3 regions of the Terrabacter sp. 2TAF16 genome follow, and region 1 is predicted to be linked to each of the others. Evidence: predicted binding sites of a transcription regulator. Region 1 holds the regulator's gene; each other region holds the start of a gene.
What was found. The regulator HrcA, encoded in region 1, represses chaperone genes, less so after heat shock. The targets are predictions, from matches to a motif close to TTNGCACTCGNNNNNNNCGAGTGCNAA.
Positions count from the first base shown of each region.

Region 1 (7,407 bases):
CCTGGCCAAGGCGGCCGGCTGACCCGACCGGTCGCTCGAACCGCAGGTCCACGGCAGCCCCCGGGCAGCCGTGGACCTGCGGCGCATTCCGGACCCTCACGCCTCCGACGTGTCAACCCTGTGCTCCCGTTGCGCGTCATCTGTCCGTGAGAACGTTGGGTATGCCGGCCGGCCAGCTCAGCGACCCCGCGGCCTCCGGGGCCGCTGGTCTTCCCGCCACGGGCGGTGGTGGGGCTCCCGCCCCGGACGCCGGAGGAGTGGTCACCCCCGGCGGGTCCGAGCTGCCGACCGACCCCGACGTCGCCATCACCGAGCTCTACCACGCGCACTGGCAGCGGCTCGTCCGCCTGGCCTGGCTGCTGCTGCGCGACCAGCTGGCAGCGGAGGACGTCGTGCAGGACGCGTTCGTCGCGACGCACCGCAGCTGGTCGGCCATCCGGGACGGCGGCCGCGTCGTCGGCTACCTCCAGACCGCCGTCGTCAACGGGTGCCGGTCGGTGCAGCGGCACACCGTCGTCGTCGACCGCCAGAACGTCCGCGACGCGGGCGCTGCCGACGCCCCGGGTCGAGGCACCCACGGCAGCGCCGAGACCCAGGTGCTCCACACGGCCGACCGCGACGCCGTCCTGGACGCGCTGCGCACCCTGCCCTCCCGGCAGCGGGAGGTGCTCGTGCTGCGCTACTACTCCGACCTCTCCGAGGCCCAGATCGCCCACACCCTCGAGATCTCCCCCGGCGCCGTGAAGACCCACGCCCACCGCGGCCTGACGGCCCTGCGACGCACCATCGACCCCCTGGAGCTGTCATGAACACCGAGCCGACGCGACCGGGCGAGACGCCCGGCGAGGAGCCGACCCTCATCGGTGCCGGGCTGCGCCCCGTCGAGGACCGGGTGCGCCGCGCCCTCGATGCCGAGGCGCGGTCGATCACCCCCACCGACCGACTCGGCGCGATCCTCGCCGACGCCCATGCGTCGGACGAGTCGTCCTGGGGGGCCGGCACCGGCGCCGGCTCCGGGTCCCGGCGCCACCGGTGGCTCGTCCCTGCGGTGGCGGCGGCCGCCGCCGTCCTCGTCGCCGGCACCGTCTGGGCCGTGAACCGGCCGTCCGCGCCGACACCACCGGTCGCCGGGACTCCGACCGACGTGGCCACCTCGACCGCGCGGGCGTCGACCCCGACGTCGTCCGGCGCACCGTCGAGCGTCCCGACGCAGACCGCGCAGCGGCCGACCTCCCCGGCGACGACCGCGCTCCCGCCCCCGGCCACGACGACCGCGAGCGTGCCGGTCTACTACCTCGGCCCGGTCGTGGCCGGCAGCGACCAGCTCCGTCTCTTCCGCGAGTTCGTGTCGACCGGTGTCACGACGCCGGTGATCGGTGAGGCCCGGGCCCTGGCCGCGCTCCGCCTCGCGACGGGCACACCGCCGAAGGGCTCCTCCTACGCGTTCGCGTGGTCGGGGGTGAGCGTGCAGTCGGTGACGATCGGTCCGGGCGCGATCACCGTCCGCCTCTCGTCGGGCACGACCAGCACGGACTCCCTCGCCGCGGAGCAGCTCGGCTGGACCGCACAGGCCGCGGCGGGCACGGCACGGCCCGTCCGCTTCGAGCTCGCCGACGGCGGCAGCGAGGTCTCACCGGGCCACCCGGTCTCGGCGTCCTTCACGCGGCCCACCGACCCGATGACGGTCCTCGACCAGGTCGCACCCGTCTGGGTCGACGAGCCGGCCCGGGGCTCCGCCGTCAAGGCCGGCGCACGGCTCACCGTCAAGGGCGTCGCCAGCACGTTCGAGGCCACCGTCGAGTGGGAGCTCCTCCGCGACGGCCAACGCGTCGACCACGGCTTCACGACGGCGTCGGTGGGTGCCCCGGACCGCGGCACGTACCGGTTCACCACGAAGTCGTCGCTGGCGCCCGGCGACTATGTCGTCCGCGTCTTCGCCAGCAGCGCGAAGGACGGGTCGCCGCTCGCGGAGCAGCTCGTCCCTGTGACCGCTCGCTGACCGGACCCGCTCCACCCCGTTCGAGGTGAGCGCGGCACCCACCCCCGTGACGAGATCACCTCGAACCAGAGGGCGTATGCCGTCAGGTCCAGCGGGTGCGTGCGCTGAGGACGGCGAGGGCGGCGGGACCGGCGGACGACGCCCGCAGGATCGTCGACCCGAGCCGGACCGGTCGCGCTCCCGCGGCGCTGAGGGCGTCGATCTCGCGGTCGGTGATGCCACCCTCCGGACCGACGACAACGAGCACGTCGCCCGAAGCGGGCAGCTCGACGGACGCGAGCGGCTCGGTGGCGTCCTCGTGGAGCACGAGCGTGAGTGAGGCCTCCCCGACACGGGCCACGAGCGGAGCGAGCCCGACCGCGGGGGACGTCACCGGCACACGCGACCGGCGTGACTGCTTGGTCGCCCGGGCCACGACCGCGGCCCACTTGGCCAGGGACTTGGCGGCGCGGTCTCCGCGCCAGACGACGACGGAGCGCTCCGCCTGCCAGGGCACGACCTCGTCGACACCGAGCTCGGTGGCGGCCTCGACGGCCTGCTCGTCACGGTCGCCCTTGGCGAGGGCCTGGACGAGGACGAGGCGTGGGGCCGGCTCGGCCTCGTCGCTGACCTCGATCACGCGGCCCCGCACCCATGCCCGGTCGACGTCGGTGGCCTCGAGCAGGGCGCGCCGGCCCGCACCGTCGGCGACGAAGTAGCGCTCACCCGGTCGGATGCGCACGACCGTCGCGGCGTGACGCCCCTCGTCACCGTCGAGGAGCAGGGACGCCCCGACGACGGCCCCGGCGACCGCGGACGGCTCGCCGAGGAAGAGCTGGTGGGTCACCGGGCACTCACGTGGGGGTCACTTCTCCTTGAAGGCGTCGCGCAGCTTGCCGAACAGCCCCTTGTTGGCGGGGGTGAGGCGACCCTCGTGTCGCTCCTCGCCGCGCAGGGTCGCGAACTGGTGCAGCAGCTCCCGCTGCTCCTCGGTCAGGCGGGTCGGCGTCTGCACCGTGGCGTGCACGAGCAGGTCGCCGCGACCCCCGTGGCGCAGGTGGGTGACGCCGAGGCCGCGCAGGGTCAGCACGTCGCCGCTCTGCGTGCCGGGCTTGATCTCGAGGTCCTGCATGCCGTCGAAGGTGGACAGCTTGAAGCTCGTGCCGAGTGCGGCCGCGGCCATGGGCAGCTCGACGTTGCAGTGCAGGTCGTCACCGCGACGGGTGTAGGTGTCGTGGTTGACGACGCGGATCTCGACGTAGAGGTCGGCCTTGGGCCCGTTGCCGGGGCCGACCTCGCCCTCTCCGGTCAGCTGGATGCGGGTGCCGGTGTCGACGCCCGCGGGCACCTTGAGCTTGAGCGAGCGACGGGTGCGCACGCGGCCGTCACCCGAGCAGTCGTGGCACGGGTCGGTGAGGGTCGAGCCGTAGCCCTGGCAGTTGACGCACGGGCGCGAGGTCATGACCTGGCCGAGGAAGCTCCGCTGGATCTGCTGCACCTCACCGGCGCCCTTGCAGATCTGGCAGGTCTGGCGACCGGTGCCGGGCTCGGCGCCGTCGCCGTCGCAGCGCTTGCAGCCGACCGCGGTGTCGAGCGTCAGCTCCTCCTCGGAGCCGAAGACGGCCTTCGACAGGTCGATGTCGAGGCGCACGAGGGCGTCCTGGCCGCGCTGCACGCGGGCCCGGGGTCCGCGCGTGCCGGCCTGGGCGCCCGCGCCGAAGAAGGCGTCCATGACGTCGCTGAACGAGAAGCCCTGTCCCGCACCGAAACCGGCGCCACCACCCGAGGCGAAGGGGTCGGCGCCCATGTCGAAGGACTGGCGCTTCTGCGGGTCGGAGAGCACGTCGTAGGCCTGCGAGACCCGCTTGAACTCCTCCTCGGCCTCGGCGCCGGGATTCACGTCCGGGTGCAGCTTGCGGGCGAGCCGACGGTAGGCCTTCTTGATCTCCTCCTGGCTCGCGTCGCGCGAGACCCCGAGGACGGCGTAGTAGTCGTTCAAGCTGAGATTCCTTTTGGTACGTGGTGCTTTCGGTTCCGGCGCGGCGCTGCGCCGGCGGACTGGCCGCTGTGCTGCAGGTGGGTCAGGTGGCCTGGTTCTCGTCGAGGATCTCGGAGACGTAGCGCGCGACGGCGCGGACCGAGGCCATCGTCGTGGGGTAGTCCATGCGGGTCGGGCCCAGCACTCCAAGGCTCGCGACGCGCTCGGCACCGGAGCCGTAGCCCATCGACACGAGGGACGTCGACTGGAGCCCGGTCACGGGGTTCTCGGACCCGATGCGCACGGAGACGAGGTCGGGGTCGTCGCCGAGCTGGCCGAGCAGGCGCAGCAGCGTCACGTGCTCCTCGAGTGCCTCGAGGATCGGGCCGATGGTGCGGGGGAAGTCGGTGCCGGCGCGTGCGAGATTGGCCTGACCGGCGAGGACGACGCGCTCCTCACGCTCCTCGACGAGGGCGTCGCCGAGGGCGGACACCACGGCCTCCATGGCGGCACGGTCGGCCTCGTCGGCCTCGTCGACGAGGCGCCGGAGGCGGGTCGCGGCCACGGTGAACGGCACGCCGGCCGCCACCTCGTTGATGCGCGCGCGGATCGTGGCGACGAGCGCCTCGCCCGTGCCGTCGGAGAGCACGCGGCCCGTGTCGACGACGCGCTGCTCGACGCGCCCGGTGTTGACGATGAGCACGATCATCAGGTGCGAGGACCCCATCGGCACGAGCTCGATGTGGCGCACCGTCGACCGCGTGAGCGAGGGGTACTGCACGACGGCGACCTGACGGGTCAGGCTCGCGAGCAGGCGCACGGTGCGGTCGACGACGTCGTCGAGGTCGACGGCGCCCTCGAGGAACTGGCCGATGGCCCGGCGCTCGCCCGACCCGAGGGGCTTGACGGCGCTCAGGCGGTCGACGAAGACGCGGTAGCCGGCGTCGGTGGGCACGCGCCCGGCCGACGTGTGCGGCGCGTGGATCAGGCCCTCCTCCTCGAGCAGGGCCATGTCGTTGCGCACGGTCGCGGCGCTGACGCCGAGGTGGTGGCGCTCGACGAGGGCCCGGCTCCCCACCGGCTCGGAGGTCTGGACGTAGTCCTGCACGATCGCGCGCAGCACCATCAGCCTGCGGTCCTCGCTCATCGCGTCCCCTCCTTCACGGGTCTGGCACTCTCGATCGACGAGTGCCAAGTCTACGTCGTGCCTCGCGGATCTCCGATTTCATCCAACCGTATGCCGTCGGGGCAGCTCCGACCCCGCCCGCGTGGCGGCTGCGTCCGGGTCCACCAAGCGGCATACCCTCCCTAGTCGTGTCCCCCAACGATCGCTACGGATCCGACGTGCTCAGCGGCGACTGGCGTGCCCCGCGCCGCGGCCGGTCGACCCCGACCCCGGCCGAGCCCGACCTCGTCGTCGAGGAGGTCGAGACCGGCTGGGTCGGCGCCGTCGTGCGGGTCGAGAAGGCCGGCGGGATGCACGTCGTCCACCTCGAGGACCGCCGCGGGCGCACCAAGGCCTTCCCCCTCGGCCCGGGCTTCCTCGTCGACGGCGCCCCGGTGACGCTCACTCCCCCGCAGGCCGCCGCCGGCGCCGCCCTCGCCGACGCCCGCCGGGCCGCGTCCCGGACCGCGAGCGGCTCGGTCGCCGTCGAGGGAGCGCGAGCGCGCGTCGCGAGCGGGTCGCGGATCTACGTCGAGGGTCGTCACGACGCCGAGCTCGTCGAGAAGGTCTGGGGCGACGACCTGCGCGTCGAGGGCGTCGTCGTCGAGCTCATGGACGGCGTCGACGACCTCGCCGGCATCATCGCCGAGTTCCAGCAGGGACCTGGTCGGCGCCTCGGCGTGCTCGTCGACCACCTCGTCCCCGGCACCAAGGAGGCCCGCATCGTCGCGCAGGCCCAGGCGCTTCCCGGCCTGTCCCAGCACGTGCGCATCCTCGGACACCCCTACGTCGACGTCTGGCAGTCCGTGCGACCGGAACGGCTCGGCTGGCAGCAGTGGCCGGTCATCCCGCGCGGGACGTCGTGGAAGCACGGCATCTGCGCCGAGCTCGGCTGGGCCCACGCCAGCCAGGCCGACATCGCCAACGCGTGGAAGCGGATCCTCGGCACGGTGCGCACCTACGCCGACCTCGAGCCGACGCTGCTCGCGAGCGTCGAGGAGCTCATCGACTTCGTCACGGAGCCCGGCGCCTGAGCGGCGACGGGCGCCCGGGACGCCGTGGCCTTGGGCACCCAGGTCGCCCAGGTCCCCCAGGTCCCCCAGGTCACTTCTTGAGGTAGCCCTGGACGTCGACGACGAGGTAGGACGCCGCGCTCGTGTGCACCGTGATCGCCCCGTCGGCGCCGACCGGGACGACGACAGCGTTGACCCGGGCGCGGCCCGAGGCCACGGTGACGTTCGCGGGGGTCGGTCGGGTCGTGCCCGAGGCGTACGCCGTCACGGTGGTCGTCGCCGTCGGCGCGATGGGCGTCAGGGTGATCGACACGGCCGCCACCCCGACGGTGGGCACCCCGGCCCGGCCGAGGACGGGCACCGAGACGGTCGAGCCCGCCGCGACGCGCCCCGTCGGGGCACCGAGCCCGATGCGCGTGTCGAGCACCCGTGACGGGGCGAGCGCGACGTGGTCACCGCCCGTCCTGAACCAGCCGACCACGTCGACGAGCAGGTCGGTCTCGGCCGTGGACTGGATGGTCACCTTGCCGCCGGTGCCGATCCGCGACACGACGACGCCCGTCATGGGGGCGTCCGCGTCGTAGCGCACGTGCGCGGTCGTCGGCCGGGTCGTCCCCGTCGGGTATGCCGTCAGCCAGCCGCCCGCGCTGGGCGCGGCCGCCGAGACGGCGAGGACCACGGCCGACGCCCCCGTGCTCGGGACGATGCCGGCGCCGGCCACCGGCAGGTCGACGCTGCCGTTCGCGGGCACGCGCACCCGGGCGGTGCCGAGACCGGTGCGGGTGTCGAGGACACGGGTCGGCGTGACGGAGACGAGGTGCCCCGTCGTGGGGTACCACCCGACGACCTCCGCGACGAGGTGCGCCGCCGCCGAGGTGTAGAGCCGGACCTTGCCGTCGGTGCCGAGCCGGGCCGGGACGAGCTCGCTGATCGTGCCGGCGGCCGGGTAGGTGACGCTGCGGGAGCCGGGGCGGGTCGCACCGGACGGGTAGCTCGTGAGGTAGCCGGCCGCGGTGGGGGCGGTGACCGTCACGTTGAGGAACGCGGTGCCGACCCCGCCGCTCGGGACGCCGCCTCGGCCGCTGACCTGCAGGCCGATCGACGTGCCGGCCGCGACCTTGGCGGCCGGAGCCCCGAGGCCGGTGCGGGTGTCGAGCAGCCGGGTGGGGGTCACGGGGCGGTAGACGTCGGTGTCGACGACCGTCGCGCCCTGGTCCTTGAGGTGGATGAAGCCGTTGGGCCACTTGCCGCCGGCCCGGGTGACCCTGCGCCA
Region 1 is NZ_JBFRFZ010000005.1:88,123-95,529, forward strand. Features, by position in the region: gene AB4Z14_RS07650 (glycoside hydrolase) at 1-22, shown strand, start outside; gene AB4Z14_RS07655 (SigE family RNA polymerase sigma factor) at 162-809, shown strand; gene AB4Z14_RS07660 (Gmad2 immunoglobulin-like domain-containing protein) at 806-1,999, shown strand; gene AB4Z14_RS07665 (16S rRNA (uracil(1498)-N(3))-methyltransferase) at 2,082-2,825, opposite strand; gene dnaJ (molecular chaperone DnaJ) at 2,844-3,977, opposite strand; gene hrcA (heat-inducible transcriptional repressor HrcA) at 4,060-5,103, opposite strand; gene AB4Z14_RS07680 (DUF3097 domain-containing protein) at 5,271-6,155, shown strand; gene AB4Z14_RS07685 (CHAP domain-containing protein) at 6,226-7,407, opposite strand, start outside.

Region 2 (7,407 bases), on a different contig from region 1:
GACGGCGACGGACTCGGGCGACGGACCGTCGTCGGGTCCGTCGGGGACGTCGGCGACGGGTGAGGGTCCGCGCATCGCGGCACGCTGGGCGTCGGCGAGCTTGCGGGAGGTGATGGTGTAGACGAACGCCTCGAAGGGCAGCCCGCGCTCCTGGTAGGTCGGCAGGGCGGTCACGACGGCCATGCACACCTCCTGAGCGACGTCCTGGGCTGTGTCCTCGGCGCCGAAGCGGCCGAGGCGGACGCGGGAGTACCGCAGGGCCATGTCCCTGACGCGCGCCAGCAGCACGTCGCGCGCGTTGTCGTCACGCGCGGCGAGGGCCACGAGCTCACGAAGCGATGGAGCGTCCATCCGCTCCATCGCACCAACGCCGCCGGGTGTTACGCCGGCGTGCGTGGACCAACCAAGACCCATGTGAGTCCTCGTCCCCCCGAACTGCTGTCTGTGCAGGCGACGCCTTCGTCTGCGCCGCCGTCGGTGCTCGCCCAGAGCGGGGCCATGGTAGTGCGAACGGACCCCTCGGGACGAGTTCGGATGGTCGGATCCGCCTCCTTGGACGAGCATGCCATCCAGATGGCAATTCTTGAACAAGTCCTTAAGATTCCGCTCTTTATCCGTGATCGCGTGCCCGGTTAGCGTCGATTCCGCGGCCCCGCGACCCACCACACGCACCGAGCGGGCCGGTACGACACGGCGGGCACCCCCGCCCGACCGAGAGACGAGTTCATGGCCGAGATCACCCGCCTGCCCGGACCGGTAGCCGACCTCTGGGACTGGCAGCTGGACGGGGCCTGCCGAGGCGTCAGCCCCGAGGTCTTCTTCCACCCCGAGGGCGAGCGCGGACCACGCCGTCGCAACCGGGACGCCCAGGCCAAGGCCGTGTGCGCCGCCTGTCCCGTCGTGGCCCAGTGCCGCTCGCACGCCCTCGAGGTCCGCGAGCCGTACGGCGTCTGGGGCGGGCTGACCGAGGCCGAGCGCGAGGTCCTCTACGACGGCATCCAGGAGGCTTCCTGACCGTCTGACGGTCGCCGGCACACGCCGCCGACGACCGACGCAGCCGCTCGACCGGACCGCGAGACACGACGGGGTCGCGGAGGTCGAGACGCAGCGAGGGCCGCTCCCCGTCGGGGAGCGGCCCTCGCTGTCGTGCCGGGGCGTGGGACCAGGGCCCGTGAAGGACCCCGGTCGTATGCCGTGTCGCGCGGTCGGTCAGTGACCGTGACCGTGGCCGTGACCGCCGGCCGCCGGCTCCTCGTCCTCGGGCTTGTCGACGACGAGCGTGTCGGTCGTGAGGATCATCGACGCGATGGACTCGGCGTTGCGCAACGCGGAACGGGTGACCTTGACCGGGTCGATGACGCCCGCGGCGATGAGGTCGCCGTACTCGCCCGTCGCCGCGTTGAGGCCCTGGCCGATGGGCAGCTCGGCCACCTTGGAGGTGACGACGTAGCCCTGGAGGCCGGCGTTCTCGGCGATCCAGCGCAGCGGCTCGGCGACGGCCTTGCGCACGATGGACGCGCCAGTGGCCTCGTCACCGGTCAGCTCGAGGGCGTCGATGGCCGACGCGGCGTGGATGAGGGCGGTGCCGCCACCGGCGACGATGCCCTCCTCGATGGCCGCGCGGGTCGCCGAGATGGCGTCCTCGATGCGGTGCTTCTTCTCCTTGAGCTCGACCTCGGTGTGCGCGCCGACCTTGATGACGCAGACGCCACCGGCAAGCTTGGCGAGGCGCTCCTGGAGCTTCTCGCGGTCCCAGTCGGAGTCGGTGCGCTCGATCTCGGCCTTGATCTGGTGGACGCGGCCGGAGACCTCGCCCTCCTCGCCGTTGCCGTCGATGATCGTCGTGTTGTCCTTGGTGAGGACGACGCGGCGGGCCTGGCCGAGGACGGTCAGGTCGGCCTGGTCGAGGCTGAGGCCGACCTCGGGCGCGATGACCTGGCCACCGGTGAGGATGGCGATGTCCTGGAGCATGGCCTTGCGGCGGTCGCCGAAGCCGGGGGCCTTGACGGCCGCGACGTTGAAGGTGCCGCGGATCTTGTTGACGACGAGCGTCGAGAGGGCCTCGCCGTCGACGTCCTCGGCGATGATGAGCAGCGGCTTGCCGGACTGCACGACCTTCTCGAGGACCGGGAGCACCTCGGCGACCGAGGAGATCTTGCCCTGGTTGATGAGCACGTAGGCGTCCTCGAGGACGGTCTCCATGCGCTCGGTGTCGGTGACGAAGTACGCCGAGAGGTAGCCCTTGTCGAACTGCATGCCCTCGGTGAACTCGAGCTCGGTCGCCGTCGTCGACGACTCCTCGACGGTGATGACGCCGTCCTTGCCGACCTTGTCGAACGCCTCGCCGATGAGGCCACCGAGGGTGGCGTCCTGGGCGGAGAGCGTGGCCACGGAGGCGATCTCGTCCTTGCCGTCGACCTCGCGGGCGTTCTCGAGGAGGCGGTCGTTGACCGCGGTCACGGCCTTGTCCATGCCGCGCTTGAGCGCGGCCGGGGCGGCACCCGCGGCGACGTTGCGCAGGCCCTCCTTGACCATGGCCTGGGCGAGCACGGTCGCGGTCGTCGTGCCGTCACCGGCGACGTCGTTGGTCTTGGTCGCGACCTCCTTGGCGAGCTGGGCGCCGAGGTTCTCGTAGGGGTCCTCGAGCTCGATCTCGCGGGCGATGGTCACGCCGTCGTTCGTGATCGTGGGGGCGCCCCACTTCTTGTCGATGACGACGTTGCGGCCCTTCGGGCCGAGCGTCACCTTGACGGCGTTGGCGAGCGCGTCAACGCCGCGCTCGAGCGACTTGCGGGCGGAGTCGTCGAACTCCAGCTGCTTGGCCATGGTGTTCCTTTGGCTCGGGTTGCTTTGTGGTTCTTGGGAATCCGGGCATCTGCGAGCATGCCCGGTCAAACGAGACGCACCCCGGGGAGACCCCAGCGGGGCTCACCGGGGTGCGGTCACGGCATACGGCTGGGTCAGCCGACGATGGCGAGGACGTCGCGGGCCGAGAGGATCAGGAACTCCTCGCCGCCGTACTTGACCTCGGTGCCGCCGTACTTGCTGTAGATGACCTTGTCGCCGACCTTGACGTCGAGCGGGACGCGCTCGGTGCCGGTGTCGTTGAAGCGGCCGGGGCCGACAGCGAGGACCTCGCCCTCCTGGGGCTTCTCCTTGGCCGTGTCCGGGATGACGAGGCCGGAAGCAGTGGTCTGCTCGGCCTCGAGGGACTTGACGACGATGCGGTCTTCGAGCGGCTTGATGGAAACCGACACGGTGGTGACCTTCCCTTCGGGACAGTCGGAAAACTGACTACGGACTGTGGGCTCTTCGAGGCTGGCCGCCGTCGCGGGGGTCGACCTCCCTCGATGAGGGTGCTGGCACTTTCAGGTCGAGAGTGCCAACAAGATGAAATCTAGGTTTGTCATTAGCACTCGGTCAAGTCGAGTGCCAGATTCGTCGGCGCGCCGCGGCCCGGACGGGCGCACCCACCGGCGCTGGCAGGATGAGGCCATGGATGCCGCCATGGTCGATCGCCTCGCCGCAGGTGAGGGCTGGGCCCTGCTCCAGTCGCTGCCTCCCTACGACGAGGACGGCTCGCTGCACCTGCAGGGCCGGCTGCGCGAGGCGGGCTTCGCGGCCGACCTCGTCGCGGCCGCGATGACCCAGTCGCGGCTGCGCTCGCGGGGCACCGAGAAGTTCGGCGACTTCGCCGCCGGCATGCTCTTCACCTCCGACGGGCTCGAGCAGTCGACCCGCCTCGCCATCGCCGCACGGCACGCGCACCGGTATGCCGCCGCCGGGGTCCGCGACGTCTACGACCTCGGGTGCGGGCTGGGCGCCGACGCCATGGCGTTCGCCGGGCTGGACCTGACAGTTCACGCGGTCGACGCCGACGACACGACCGCCCGCGTCGCCGCGGTCAACCTGCGTCACTGGCCGTCAGCCCGGGTGACGCACGGGCTCGCCGAGGACGTACGCCTGCCGCAGGGCGAGGGGCGACGGCACCTCGGGCTGTGGCTCGACCCGGCCCGCCGCGTCACCGGCGTGGCCGACATCAGCGGGCGCACGAAGCGCGTCTTCTCGCTCGACGCGATCTCGCCGTCGTGGTCACAGGTGCTCGACTTCGCGGCGCAGGTGCCGGCGACGGGGGCCAAGCTCTCCCCCGCGTTCCCGCACGGCTCGGTCCCGTCGGGGGCGGAGGCGCAGTGGACGTCGTGGCACGGCGAGGTGCTCGAGTGCGCAGTCTGGTGGGGACCGCTCGTCGCGACCGCCGGACGGACCGCCGCCGTGTGCACCGAGACCTCGACCTCCGTCGTCACGGATCAGGATGCGGTCGACGGCGGCCAGAGGCCCGGCCTCGGGTCGGTGACCGACATCGGCGAGTGGCTCTACGAGCCGGACCGGGCCGTCATCCGGGCCGGGCTCACGGGGGCGCTCGTGGCGGCCGTCGACGGCGCCGAGCTCGCGACGGGCGTCGGCTACGTCTCGAGCGGCGTCGCGCGCGAGCTGCCGTGGGCGCGACGCTTCCGGGTCGTCGAGGCGATGCCCCTGTCGACGAAGCGCCTCGCCCGCTGGCTGCGCGATCACGGCCACGACCGGGTCACCATCAAGAAGCGCGGCGTGACCCTCGACGCCGACCTGCTGCGCCGGCAGCTGAAGATGACCGGCCGGGGCAAGGGTGGCTCCGAGGCGACGCTCGTCCTGACACGCGTCGGCGGCGGCCAGGTCGCCCTCGTCGTCACCCCCGCCTGACCGGCAGCCCCGGCTGACCGGCGCCCCAGGCTGCCAAAGCGACCGCCACCGCTCGCAACGGGAGCGGTGGCGGGCGTCCGTCTCCGACGTGGCGTTCCAGCGTCAGCGGCCCGCCGCCGATGCCGCTCCCGGCAACGGACGCCTCGTCGCTCCTCGACCGAGCGCGACGGCCGCCACGGGCTTCAGGCGATGGCGGCGTAGAGCGCGTGCAGGGCGCTCCACGTGGCGTCCCAGTCCGCCATCGCAGCATCCGCGACGTCCGACTCCAGGCGACGCACGTAGGTGTCCCAGCCCGCGGCATACCCCGCTGCCTGGACGCCGCTGAGCCGCTCGTGCCGCAGGTGCAGGCGGGCGCCCTCCCCGTCGGCGATGACCTCGGCGGTGACGACCGACCGCACGTCGCCGATCGGCCACTCCCAGACGAGCCGGTTCGGCGCCTCGCACACCACCACGCGGCACACCGGGGTGTCGGCGTCGTCGAAGTGGATGGTGAAGTCGCCACCGGGTCGCAGCTCCCCCTGGACGGGGGCGAACCAACGCGCGAGGCGGTCGGGCTCGGTGCACGCCCGCCAGAGGTCGTCGGGCGACGTCGCGTAGTGCCGGTCGAAGACGACCGCCACCTCCTCGCCGTCGCGCTCGATCCGGCCCAGCACCTGCGTCAGCTCGCTCATCGGTGTCCCTGTCCCTGTCGTCGGGCCCGCGCGCCGCGGGCGATCTCGGTGTCGAGGGCGTCGAGGCGCTGCCCCCAGAACGAGCGGACCTCACGGCACCACTGCTCGACCTCGTCGAGGGCGCCCGGCGTCAGCCGGTAGACGCGCCGTTGGCCGGCCGCCTCCGCCTCGACGACGCCTGCCTCGCGCAGCACCCGCAGGTGCCTCGAGATCCCGGGCCGCGAGGCGTCGAAGAGCGCCGCGACCTCGCCGGCCGTCAGCTCCCCACGGGCGAGGTGCTCGACGATGGTCCGCCGCGTCGGGTCGGTCAGTGCTTCCCAGGTCCCGCTCACGAGCACAGAGTAAGTCGCTCGTTACGTAACACACAAGGTACGCCTTGCGGCTCAGAGCGCGGCGTCCGGCTGGGCCCCGACCCAGCGCACGGCGGCCGCGCCGGCCGCGTTGGCCGCCTCGAGGGCGGCCTGACGGTCCGCTCCCACGGCGAGCGCCGCCGCGAGCGCCCCGCAGAACGCGTCCCCGGCACCGACCGTGTCACCGAGGTCGCGCTTCGCCACGGGTATGCCGTCCACGCCGTCCATCCCCCAGCGCGCGCCCGCTGCCCCGAAGGTCACGAGCAGCGACTCCGGCACGAGGTCGGAGTCGGCGAGGTCGCGCATCTCCGACTCGTTGACGACGACCGGGTCGGCGAGCGCGATGACGTCGGGCGGCAGTGCGGCATACGGTGCGAGGTTGAGGACGACCCGGGCTCCCGCGGCGTGGGCCGCGCGAGCGGCATCGGCCACCGTCGCGAGGTCGACCTCGAGCGAGCAGAGCAGCACGTCGTCGGGTCCGAGCCCTCCGGCCTGCTCGACGAGCGCCCGATCACACTCACCGTTGGCGCCGGCCACGACGATGATCGAGTTCTCGCCCTGCTCGTCGACGGTGATGAAGGCCGTGCCGGTCGGGGCGCTTCCGCTCGTCGACACCGCTGCGGTGTCGATGCCGAGACCGGCGAGGCGGTCGAGGTAGGCCCGGCCGGGTCCGTCGTCGCCGACCCGGGCGAGCATCGAGACGGCGGCCCCGGCCCGAGCGGCAGCCGCGGCCTGGTTGCCACCCTTGCCACCGGCATATGTGCCCCCTGCCTCACCGAGGAGGGTCTCCCCGGGCACCGGGTGCCGCTCGACGAGGATGACGACGTCGACGTTGAGCGAGCCGAGGACCGCGACGCGGCCCATCAGCGCTCGCCCGCCCGACCGAGCACGGTGTCGGCCCAGAGCCGTGCGTAGCGGGGACCGTCGACCTCGAGCGCCACGTCGACGCGCACCGGCGCCTCGCCGTGCGGGTCGTGGGCCATGTCGCCGCTCCAGTCACGCCGGTCGACGATGGTGCGTCCCCGTGACCACGTGCCGGCGAGCTCGACGCGCAGCGGCAGCGGTTCGGTCCGGATCCCGGCCCGGTCGATGACGACGCAGACGGCGCCGGCGTCACCGATGGTCGACGCCGGCCGGTCGAAGCGGGCGTTCTGGAAGCGGATCAGGCTGCCCGCGAGCTCGGCGGGCCCCCGACCACCGACGGCGACGAGCTCGTCGGCCAGCTCGCCCGACACGACCGGCTCGTAGAAGACGTCGAGGCCGTACATCGTCACCGGGATGCCGAGGTCGGCCGCGGCGTCGAGTGCGATCGCCGCCGCCTCGGGGTCGTGGAAGACGTTGAACTCCGCCGACGCCGTCGCGTTGCCGACGTTGGCGGCGCCGCCCATGAAGACGATCTCGGAGATGCCCGACACGACGTCCGGATAGGTCCGCAGCAGCAGGGCGATGTTCGTCAGCGGCGCCAGGGGCACGAGCGTGATCGGCCGGTCCTCCGCCGCGGCCTCACGGCAGACGTCCCGGAGCAGCTCCACGGCGTGGCGCGGGTCGGCCTTCATGGCGGCGGGCGGCCAGTGCAGGTCGCCCATGCCGTCGTCCCCGTGCACGTGGCGGGCGTCGACGGGCGGCTCCAGCAGGGGGCGCTCGGCACC
Region 2 is NZ_JBFRFZ010000002.1:179,677-187,083, reverse strand. Features, by position in the region: gene AB4Z14_RS03055 (sigma-70 family RNA polymerase sigma factor) at 1-351, opposite strand, end outside; gene AB4Z14_RS03050 (WhiB family transcriptional regulator) at 727-1,014, shown strand; gene groL (chaperonin GroEL) at 1,210-2,826, opposite strand; gene groES (co-chaperone GroES) at 2,961-3,257, opposite strand; gene AB4Z14_RS03035 (THUMP-like domain-containing protein) at 3,496-4,737, shown strand; gene AB4Z14_RS03030 (SRPBCC family protein) at 4,920-5,408, opposite strand; gene AB4Z14_RS03025 (metalloregulator ArsR/SmtB family transcription factor) at 5,405-5,740, opposite strand; gene AB4Z14_RS03020 (PfkB family carbohydrate kinase) at 5,792-6,622, opposite strand; gene AB4Z14_RS03015 (nucleoside hydrolase) at 6,622-7,407, opposite strand, start outside.
Region 2: groES (co-chaperone GroES) is a predicted target of HrcA. The motif match lies at 3,410-3,436, and genes of this name have one in related genera.

Region 3 (3,763 bases), on a different contig from region 1:
GCACGACGACCGTGCGGTCCTCGGCCAGGACGAGGTGCGAGGTGAGGGTGTCGGCCCACTCGAGCGGCCAGCAGTCGTCGCCGAACGACGGGTGGGCGCTCTCCTCGACGAGGTCGCCGAGGAACATCGCGTCGGTGTCGGGCACGAGCACGGCCACGTCTCCGTCGGTGTGGCCGCGGCCGGCGTACGTCATCGTGACGACGCGGTCACCGAGGTCGATCGTCGCGTTCGAGCCGAAGGTGCGGTCGGGCCCGCGGACCACGGTCGCCATCACCTCGGCGGCGTCGCGCGCGGTGTAGCCGTACTCCGGGCCGTCTCCGGGGTCGGCCCGAAAGGCGGCCTTGATCCGCTCGGCATCGGCGTCGATGGTGCGCCCGACGTTGTCGTGGGCGTGGACGATGGCGGTCTCGAAGGCGGTGTTGCCGAAGGTGTGGTCGAAGTGGACGTGCGTGTTGACGACGTGGCGGACCTCGATGTCACGGCCGAGGCGTCGGATGTCGTCGAGGACCTGGCTGCCTTGGATGCCGCTCGCCCGCGTGTCGATGACGACGGCACCGTGACGACCGAGCACCAGGCCGACGTTGACGTCCCACTGCCGGTAGCGCGCGACGAAGACCCGGTCGGCGACCTCGACGAAGCCGGTCGTCGCCGCGGGACGGTCCCCGGACGGCGGCGCGCTCACCCCGCGTACCTCGGTGTGATCCACGTCTCCCCGAGCATGGGACCACCGTAGCGGCCACCCTCTGAGGAGGCGTCTCCCGCCCGATTCCTCTACGTTTGTGGACCATGTCGACCGAGAACCACACCTCCACTCCCGGCTCGAAGTCCCGACGCAAGGTCCTCATCGCCGCCGTCCTCGCGGCCGTCGCACTGCTCTCGACCGGCGCCGTCGCCTACTGGTCGGGCGACAGCTGGAGCGACGAGGCGATGTCGTCCAGCGGCTTCCCCGGCCTGCCCGACGGTGACTGGACGAGCACGACCTCCGACGACGGCTGGGGCTCGGCCGACACCTCCTCTGCCGCGACCGGCACGCCCACCGCCGCGACCGGGACCACCCGCCCCGGGACCACGCGCGCCCCGGCGACCGCCGTCGTCGAGCCGGCCTCCGACCCGACCTCGTCGGTGCCGACCACCTCGGCTCCCGCCCCGTCGTCGAGCCGGGCCACGACGCCGCCCGCGCCGACCTCGACCGTGGCCCCGAGCCCGTCGTCGACGCCCACGAGGGGCAACCCGAACCCGAAGCCGAAGCCGACCTCGACGAAGAAGCCCACCCCGACGCCGACCCCCTCGCCGACGTCGAGCGACGGCGGCTGCTTCCTGCTCATCATCTGCTGACCTGCCCGACCGGGCCGACGCGACCAGGCGTGGGAGCCTGTCGCCATGGACTGCATCTTCTGTTCGATCGTGGCGGGGGAGGTGCCGGCCGACGTCGTGCTCGACGAGCCGGACCTCGTCGCCTTCCTCGACCGCCGCCCGGTCTTCAAGGGTCACGTCCTGCTCGTGCCGCGACGACACGTCGACACCCTCCTCGACCTCCCGGCCGAGCTGCACGCCACGGTGCTCGGGGCCACCCAGCGCCTCGCCGCGGCCGTCGTCGGGGCGCTCGGCGCACAGGGCACGTTCGTGGCGATGAACAACGTCGTGAGCCAGTCCGTGCCGCACCTGCACGTGCACGTCGTCCCGCGCACCAAGGGCGACGGGCTGCGCGGCTTCTTCTGGCCGCGGACGACCTATGCCTCGGAGCAGGAGTCCGCCGAGCATGCCGCCCGGATCGCCGCCGCGCTGGCACCGGCCGTGGACGCCTGACCCGAGCGGACGGCATACGCCCCATCCCGTGGGGCCAGACGTTTGCACTCTCACCCCGAGAGTGCCAATAATGGCGTTAGCACTCTCCCTAGGGGAGTGACAGAAATGGGCCGTATGCCGAGGGGCTGGGTTCGCAGCTACATGAAGCTGGGGAGACCGGTCCCGTCCGTCGCGGGCGTCATGCGGGCCACCACCAACGATTCGCGTGGAGGACCACCCGAATGGCCAAGACCATTGCGTTTGACGAAGAGGCGCGTCGCGGGCTCGAGCGGGGAATGAACATCCTCGCCGACGCCGTCCGCGTGACCCTCGGCCCCAAGGGCCGCAACGTCGTCCTGGAGAAGAAGTGGGGCGCCCCCACGATCACCAACGACGGCGTCTCGATCGCCAAGGAGATCGAGCTCGACGACCCGTACGAGAAGATCGGCGCGGAGCTCGTCAAGGAAGTTGCCAAGAAGACCGACGACGTCGCCGGTGACGGCACGACGACGGCGACCGTGCTCGCCCAGGCGATGGTGAAGGAAGGCCTGCGCAACGTGGCCGCCGGCGCCAACCCGATGGCGCTCAAGCGCGGCATCGAGAAGGCCGTCGAGGCCGTCACCGCCCGCCTGCTCGAGCAGGCCAAGGAGATCGAGACCAAGGAGCAGATCGCCTCGACCGCCAGCATCTCGGCGGCCGACGAGGAGATCGGTGCTCTCATCGCCGAGGCGATGGACAAGGTCGGCAAGGAAGGTGTCATCACCGTCGAGGACTCCAACACCATGGGCCTCGAGCTGGAGATGACGGAGGGTATGCGCTTCGACAAGGGCTACATCTCCGCCTACTTCGTCACCGACACCGAGCGCATGGAGGCCGTCCTCGACGACGCCTACGTGCTCGTCGCGAACTCCAAGATCGGCAACATCAAGGACCTCATCCCGCTCCTCGAGAAGGTCATGCAGTCGGGCAAGCCGCTGCTGATCATCGCCGAGGACATCGAGGGTGAGGCCCTCGCGACGCTCGTCGTGAACAAGATCAAGGGCACGTTCAAGTCGGTCGCCGTCAAGGCTCCCGGCTTCGGCGACCGCCGCAAGGCCATGCTCACCGACATCGCCATCCTCACCGGTGGCCAGGTCATCTCCGAGGAGGTCGGTCTCAAGCTCGAGAACGCCACCCTCGACCTGCTCGGCCGCGCTCGCAAGGTCGTCGTCACCAAGGACGAGACGACCATCGTCGAGGACGCCGAGGACCGCTCGCAGATCGAGGGCCGCATCGCCCAGATCAAGGCCGAGATCGAGAAGTCGGACTCCGACTACGACCGCGAGAAGCTCCAGGAGCGCCTCGCCAAGCTCGCCGGCGGCGTCGCCGTCATCAAGGCGGGCGCGGCCACCGAGGTCGAGCTCAAGGAGCGCAAGCACCGCATCGAGGACGCCGTCCGCAACGCGAAGGCTGCCGTCGAGGAGGGCATCGTCGCCGGTGGTGGCGTCGCTCTCATCCAGGCCGCCAAGGCGCTCGACGAGCTCGTGCTCGAGGGTGACGAGGCGACCGGCGCCAACATCGTGCGCGTCGCGACCGAGGCCCCGCTCAAGCAGATCGCGATCAACGCCGGTCTCGAGGGTGGCGTCGTCGCGGAGAAGGTGCGCGGTCTCGAGGCCGGTCACGGTCTCAACGCCGCGTCGGGTGAGTACGTCGACCTGCTCGCCGCCGGCATCATCGACCCGGTCAAGGTGACGCGCTCGGCGCTGCAGAACGCAGCCTCGATCGCGGCGCTCTTCCTCACGACCGAGGCCGTCATCGCCGACAAGCCCGAGAAGCACGCGCCGGCCATGCCCGGTGGCGACGACATGGGTGGCATGGGCGGCATGGGCTTCTGAGCCCACCCGTCTGAGCCGCACCGCAGCACGTCGCAAGGGCGGCTCCTCCTCACGGGGGAGCCGCCCTTCGCCGTCCGCGACCCGACGCCTGGCGGCATCGGGAG
Region 3 is NZ_JBFRFZ010000006.1:611,248-615,010, reverse strand. Features, by position in the region: gene AB4Z14_RS11725 (MBL fold metallo-hydrolase) at 1-682, opposite strand, end outside; gene AB4Z14_RS11720 (hypothetical protein) at 787-1,335, shown strand; gene AB4Z14_RS11715 (HIT family protein) at 1,381-1,806, shown strand; gene groL (chaperonin GroEL) at 2,028-3,659, shown strand.
Region 3: groL (chaperonin GroEL) is a predicted target of HrcA. The motif match lies at 1,883-1,909, and genes of this name have one in related genera.